Regions from separate parts of the Streptomyces sp. NPDC051921 genome, predicted to be linked through region 1. Evidence: riboswitches for the same ligand, from Rfam matches in the RefSeq annotation. Region 1 holds a riboswitch; each other region holds the start of a gene.

Region 1 (2,254 bases):
GATCCGGCTCCAGCGCGAGGAGGGACGGGACGACGGAGAGATCAGCGCCACCTGCCTCTACGCGGTCTACGACCCGGTCCCCCGCGTGTGCGCGCTCGCCAGCGCCGGACACGTGCTGCCGGCGGTGCGCACCGCCGCGGCATCGGGCGCCGGGGGCTCCGTCCCGCCCTCGGTCCGGTTCCCGGACGTGCCGATCGGCCCACCCCTCGGTCTGGGCGGGCTGCCGTTCGAGACGGCCCAGTTCGAGCTCCCCGAGGGCAGCCTCCTCGCCCTGTTCACCGACGGCCTGATCGAGAGCCGGACGCACGACGTGGACACGGCTCGCGCGGTGCTGAGCGACGTCCTCGCCCAGAGCCCGGAGGACCCCGAAACGGTCTGCGACCGGTTGTTGTCCAGGTTGCTGCCCGACCGGCCGGCGGACGACGTCGCCCTCCTGGTCGCCCGCACGCGGGCGCTCGACCCGGGGCACGTCGCCACAGTCGACCTGCCGTCCGACCCGGCGGCCGTCGCCGGGGCCCGCGCCTTCGCCTCCGAGCGGCTCGGCGCCTGGGGTCTCGACGAGCTGTCCTTCACCACGGAACTCGTGGTGAGCGAACTCGTGACGAACGCGATCCGCTACGGCAAGCCACCCGTCCACCTGCGGCTGATCCTCCAGGCCACGCTGACCTGCGAGGTATTCGACGCCAGCAGCACCGCACCGCACCTGCGCCGCGCCCTCACCTCCGACGAGGGCGGCCGGGGCCTGCTGCTGGTCGCCCAGCTGGCCGAGCGCTGGGGCACCCGGCACACCCGGGAGGGCAAGGTCATCTGGGCCGAGCAGGCCCTTCCCCCTGCCTGATCCACGGGCCCGGCCCCGTACGCGGCCGCTGCCGTAGGCTGGCCGGGCAGCTGGTTCGCCCCGTCCTCCAGGCGGGAGCGTCGCAAGAGGGAACCCGGTGGGAATCCGGGACTGCCCCGCAGCGGTGAGCGGGAACGACCGCCGTCATACGCACTGGCCCCGGACGGGGCTGGGAAGCGACGGCCAGTAGGTGTCCTCCGTCAGGAGTGGCGTGCCCGCGAGTCCGAAGACCTGCCCGCTGCCCGTACGACGGCGATCCCCGCCGTGCGGAACCGCCCTGCCGCGACTCGCGAAGGAGAGTTGACGTGGCCGATCCCACCGTCACCAGCCCAGCCCGTACGACGAAGACGCCGGACGACTCCCGGGTCGTCCTGGCCCACATCATGAGCGACCACGACACCAACCTGTACGGGACCATCCACGGCGGCGTGATGATGAAGCTCATCGACGACGCCGCCGCGGCCGCCGCCGGACGCCACGCGGACGGTCCGGCCGTCACCGTGTCGGTCGACCGGATGAGCTTCCTGGCTCCCGTGCGGGCCGGAGACCTGCTCAGCGTCGAGGCCGGGCTCGAAAGGGCCGGGCGGACCTCCATGACGGTCGGGGTCCGGGTCACCGCGGAGCGGTGGAACAACTCCGGACCGGCCACCGAGGTCGCGACCGCGTTCCTCACCTTCGTCGCGATCGACGCCGACGGCACCCCGCGCCCCGTTCCCGCGCTCGACGTCGTACGGCCCGGTCGGTCCTGACTCCACGGCGGGGGGGCACGAACGTGCGGTGACGGTGCGGGCGGCCCCCCAGGGACCGCTGCCCGTCGGGCGCGCCCCGGCGAGCGAGCCGGTGAGCACGTCTGCGAGCGAGCTCGGTGGCGGCAGCCTGGACGGGGATCCGGCCGGGCGCGGCGGGCGCACCGTGAAGGTGGGCCCGGCCGGTCGCGCCTCCGTGGGCACCGCCGGTACGCGCACGCCTCGGGGAGCCCGGCGCGACATCGGAGGTCCGTCGTCCGCCCCACGCGTGCCGGGATCAACGGCTCCGGCCGTCGTCAGTCCCGACCGGCAGGACGCAGTTCGCGTTCGAGGGCCGACAGGGCGAACGCGTGTGCGGAGGCCCGCTGCCAGCGGGGCCGTCCGAACATCACGTCCTCGGAGAGCCCGCTGAGCAGGGCGATGGCCCGAATGGTGAACTCGGAGAGGTCCACGTCGGCGAAGTGCCCCAGTTCCCGTCCCTCACGAAGGATGGCCTCCAGGCGCTCGTCCCAGCCGTCCAGCAGCTCCGTGAGGATCTGTCGGCCTGCCTCGTCGTGGCGCTGGGCCAGGACCTGCGTCCACAGCGCGTAGCGTTCGTCGCCCTGGTGCTGGGGCAGGTAGAAGCGGACGAACAGGTCCAGCTTCTCGACGGGGGACGCGGCCTCGTCGA
Region 2 (2,254 bases), on a different contig from region 1:
CCTCCGCTTCCTCAGCGCGCACGCGATGGTCCGGCCGCCCACACAGGCGGCCAGGGTCAGCCAGGTCACCCGGCGGGACAGCCGGACCGCCCGGTCGATGTCGGTCACCTCGACGGCCCGCCCCGTCCCGTTGAGCACGGGCCGGTGCTCGATCCGCCCGCCGTACGACAGGGTCCCGCCGAGCCGTACGCCGAGGGCTCCGGCGAACGAGGCCTCCACCGGTCCCGCGTTGGGGCTGGGGTGCCGCCCGGCGTCCTCGCGCCAGGCCTTCGCCGCCCCGCGCGGGTTCCCGCCGGCGACGGTGGTGAGGACGGCGGTGAGCCGGGCGCCCGGCCAGCCGGCGAGGTCGTCGAGCCGGGCCGAGGCCCAGCCGAAGCGACGGTAGCGGGGGGACCGGTGGCCGACCATGGCGTCCAGGGTGTTCACCGCCCGGAAGCCGAGCAGGCCGGGCACGCCGGCCACCGCGCCCCAGAAGAGGGCGCCCACGACGGCGTCGGAGGTGTTCTCGGCGACGGACTCAACGACCGCGCGGGCCATCGCGGGCCCGTCGAGGGCCTGCGGGTCGCGGCCGACGAGGTGCGGCATCCGTTCCCGGGCCACCTCCAGGTCGCCGGCGGCGAGCGCCCCGCCGATCGCACGGGCCTCGCGCCCCAGGGTCGTACCGCCGACGACGGCCCACACGGAGGCGGCGGTCAGGGCGACGGATGCGGCGCGGCTGCCCCGCAGGGTCCGGGCGGCGAGGGCGCCGAGCGCGACGGTTCCGCCCGCGCAGACGGCGGTGTGCAGGGCGCCCCGGCCGCGGTCGTCGCGCCACAGGACCCGTTCGACCGCACCGGCCGCGCGGCCGAACGCGGCGACGGGATGGCCGCGGCGCGGATCGCCCACGAGCAGGTCGACGGCGAGGCCGGCGGCGGCTCCGTACGCGAACACGCGGGAGGGACGGGGGGTGCGGGCACGGGAAGGTCGGGGGCCGCGGCCGGGCATGGCACTGTGTCCTCACTCAGGGTCCGCGCCCTGGCTCGACGTGACCGGCGGCGAGAGTTCCTGACTCCCGGCCCGTCGGGGCCGGTCACAGTGGCGGGACCGTGCCGGATTCGCACCGGACTTCCTCTGCTTGCCGCCGTAATGGCTTCGGCAGTCCACCACGCTCCGCGAACACCCGTCAACTCACCCTTGACCTGCGTCGCGTCACTGTGCGAAGCACCACAAACACGGCGGCCGGGCGGCCCCGCACCCGTGGTGGGGGGCCGCCCGGCCGGATGGTCCGTCGAGCGTCAGGCGACGATCAGATAGATGCCGTACGCGACGGCCGCCGCGCACAGGGCGAAGCAGAGGTAGGCGCCGGTGCGGGCCAGGGTGGCGGAGCCGCCGTTCGCCGCGGCCTCCTCCTGCTTGCCGAGGCCGACGACACCGAGGGTGAAGAGGGCCACGAGGGCGACGGTGGCCACGAGGCTGACTCCGAAGACGGAGCCGAGAGCTGCCCAGTCGATCTTCATGCTTGGTTCCAGTTCCTTAGACCGCGGCGGCGGGGGCCGGGGGAGCGGCCGGGTCGGTCGGGCCCGGGGCGGGGATGGTGGCCTTCAGGTCCTCGTCCGCGACGGCGGCGACGGAGCCGGCCGGCGGCGGGGTGACGGCCGCGATGGCGGTGGTGACGACACCCGCGGGCTCGGTCCCGGTCTCGACGTCGTTGACGTTGTTGTGGTCGACGACGTGACGACGGGAGAGGAGCCAGATGCCGAGGCAGGAGGCGACCAGGAAGGCCGCGACCGTGTAGACGCCCCAGTCGCCCTGACGGGCGACGTACTCGGCTCCCGCTCCGACCAGGCCGGCGGCCGGCAGGGTCAGGCCCCAGGCGACGAACATGCGGGTGGCGGTCGACCAGCGGACCACACCGCCCTTGCGGCCCAGGCCCGCGCCCATGACGGCGCCGGAGACGGAGTGCGTGGTCGAGAGGGAGAAGCCGAGGTGGGAGGAGGCCAGGATGACCGTGGCCGCGCTGGTCTGGGCGGCGAAGCCCTGCTGCGGCTGGAGGTCCGTGAGGCCCTTGCCCATGGTGCGGATGATGCGCCAGCCGCCGAGGTAGGTGCCGAGCGCGATCGCCGTGCCGGCGGAGACGATGACCCAGACGGGCGGGTTGGAGCCGGGGGCGAGGGTGCCGCCGGCGACCAGGGCCAGGGTGATGATGCCCATGGTCTTCTGCGCGTCGTTGGTGCCGTGGGCGAGGGAGACGAGACCGGCGGAGGCGATCTGGCCG
Region 3 (2,254 bases), on a different contig from region 1:
CGGTCTTCTGCCGGGCGAAGGAGAGCCAGCGCAGGATCTGCGGGTCGACGTCCTTCTCGGCGGACGCGTCGAGCGGCACGTGCAGCAGGGAGCAGGAGGCGGAGACGTCCACGCGGTCGGCGAGGCCGAGCAGCGTGCCGAGGACGGCGAGGGACTTCTCCAGGTCGCCGACCCAGACGTTGCGGCCGTCGACGACGCCCGCGACCAGGCGCTTCCCGGGCAGTCCGCCCACGGCGGCGAGCGCGCCGAGGTGGGTGGCGGCCGGTCCGGTGAAGTCCAGCGCCAGCCCCTCGACGGGCGCCTTGGCGAGCACGGGCAGGGCCTCCCCGAGCCGGTCGAAGTAGGAGGCGACGAGGATCTTCGGCCGGTCGGCGAGCGCACCGAGGTCACGGTAGGCGCGCGCGGCGGCGTTCAGCTCGGCCGGCGTCCGGTCCTGCACGAGGGCGGGCTCGTCCAGCTGCACCCACTGCGCGCCGGCCGCCCGCAGATCGGCGAGGACCTGCGCGTACACCGGAAGGAGCCGGTCGAGCAGCGTGAGCGGGTCGAAGCCGGCGGCCACGCCGGGCGCCGGCTTGGCCAGCAGCAGGTAGGTGACGGGCCCGACCAGGACGGGCCGGGCCGTCAGGCCGAGCGCGAGTGCCTCGCGCAGTTCGGCGACCTGCTTGGCGGAGTCGGCCGAGAACACCGTGTCCGGCCCCAACTCCGGGACGAGATAGTGGTAGTTGGTGTCGAACCACTTCGTCATCTCCAGCGGGGCCACGTCCTGCGTGCCGCGCGCCATGGCGAAGTACCCGGCGAGCGGATCCGCGGCGACGGCCTCCCGGTGCCGCTCGGGCACCGCGCCCACCATCACGGTGGTGTCGAGGACGTGGTCGTACAACGAGAAGTCTCCGGTGGGGACTTCGCCGACACCGGCCTCGGACAGCTGCCGCCAGTTCGCGGCGCGCAGCTCGGCGGCGACGGACCGGAGGGCCGCGGCGTCGACCCGCCCCTTCCAGTACCCCTCGACGGCCTTCTTCAGTTCCCGCCCGGGTCCCTGGCGGGGATAGCCGTACACGGTGGCCTGAGCGGCCGCGGTCGTGGACTTCGTGCTCACGGAGATCTCCTTCGCGATCTGCATCCCTGAGATCCCGGCGGGACGGGGGCGCGAAGGGGTGACGGACGGGACGGGGACGAGCACGCGCCGCGCGGCGCCGGCGCCCGCGCCGTCGTACGTCTCGTTCCACTCCGACCCGCCCACGAGGTCGCCGGGAGATCCGCGCGCGGAATCGTCCGCGTGCGGGCAACGGGCAGGTCTTCGGACTCGCGGGCACGCCCTCCTGACGGAGGACACCTACTGGCCGTCGCTTCCCAGGCCGTGTGCATCGGCCCAGTGCTGTGTGACGGCGGTCGTTCCCGCTCACCGCTGCGGGGCAGTCCCGGATTCCCACCGGGTTCCCTCTTGCGACGCGCCCGCCTGGATGGCGGGGCGAACCAGCTGCACCGCCACCCTACACGCGGCCCGCCGGGGCCGGGCGGCCTCGGGCCGAACGCGACGGTCCACGTCGGAAGCGGGACCGGCGGGGCGAACCGGCGGCCCGGTCGGCCCACTTGCCGTCCCGTACGGGTGAGCCACTGCTCCCGTGTCCGAAGGAGGAGGCAACCACGTGTTCCCGGGCAGACACGCGCGGGTGATCAAGCCTTTCCCGGCACGTCCGGGCACGCGCCCGGCGGTGATCGATCCCTAGTATTCCGGCACATGTCGCTCTGGCTGCTCAACCACTTCAGCACCTTCACCCTGGCCCTCCTCACCGTCGGCGGGACCGTCGCGCTGGCGGTCGCCGGGAGCGTGCTCGCCCGCCGCAAGTACCCTTCGCTCGCCGAGGGGGAGCACAACGACATGGTCGGGGTGACGTTGGGCATGTTCGGCGCGATCTACGGGATCATCCTCGCCTTCGTGATCGTCACCCTCTGGACGCAGCTGGACAGCACACAGACCATCGTCGCGACCGAGGCCACCGACGTCGCCCTCATCGCGCGCGACGCCGCAGCCTTCCCGCCCCCGGTGCGCGGCCAGGTCGACGCCGCGCTCAGCGGATACGTCCACGCGGTCGTGGAGGACCAGTGGCCCCGGATGCGTGCGGGAGAACCGAGCTACGGGACCACCGCCGTCAAGCTCCAGGCCGTGTTCGACGCGCTCCAGGCGTACGAGCCGAAGACCGCGCGCGAGGAGGTCTTCTACGAGGAGGCCGTCGCCCGACTCAACGACGTCGCC

What was found. Region 1 has a riboswitch for cobalamin ahead of AB0M16_RS05425 (acyl-CoA thioesterase). Riboswitches for the same ligand answer to the same signal wherever they lie in the genome.
Region 2: it holds a riboswitch for cobalamin, as region 1 does, so the genes downstream of both, AB0M16_RS11590 (cobalamin biosynthesis protein) here and AB0M16_RS05425 (acyl-CoA thioesterase) in region 1, are expected to answer to the same signal.
Region 3: it holds a riboswitch for cobalamin, as region 1 does, so the genes downstream of both, metE (5-methyltetrahydropteroyltriglutamate--homocysteine S-methyltransferase) here and AB0M16_RS05425 (acyl-CoA thioesterase) in region 1, are expected to answer to the same signal.

Annotation. Positions count from the first base shown of each region.
Region 1 covers NZ_JBFAXU010000003.1:157,997-160,250, reverse strand. Annotated here, with positions in the region: gene AB0M16_RS05430 (SpoIIE family protein phosphatase) at 1-838, shown strand, start outside; cobalamin riboswitch at 873-1,092, shown strand; partial or broken gene AB0M16_RS05425 (acyl-CoA thioesterase) at 1,222-1,560, shown strand; gene AB0M16_RS05420 (TetR/AcrR family transcriptional regulator) at 1,881-2,254, opposite strand, start outside.
Region 2 covers NZ_JBFAXU010000007.1:57,772-60,025, reverse strand. Annotated here, with positions in the region: gene AB0M16_RS11590 (cobalamin biosynthesis protein) at 1-984, opposite strand, end outside; cobalamin riboswitch at 1,018-1,152, opposite strand; gene AB0M16_RS11585 (hypothetical protein) at 1,275-1,496, opposite strand; gene AB0M16_RS11580 (inorganic phosphate transporter) at 1,513-2,254, opposite strand, start outside.
Region 3 covers NZ_JBFAXU010000019.1:46,739-48,992, forward strand. Annotated here, with positions in the region: gene metE (5-methyltetrahydropteroyltriglutamate--homocysteine S-methyltransferase) at 1-1,096, opposite strand, end outside; cobalamin riboswitch at 1,292-1,443, opposite strand; gene AB0M16_RS24285 (DUF4239 domain-containing protein) at 1,739-2,254, shown strand, end outside.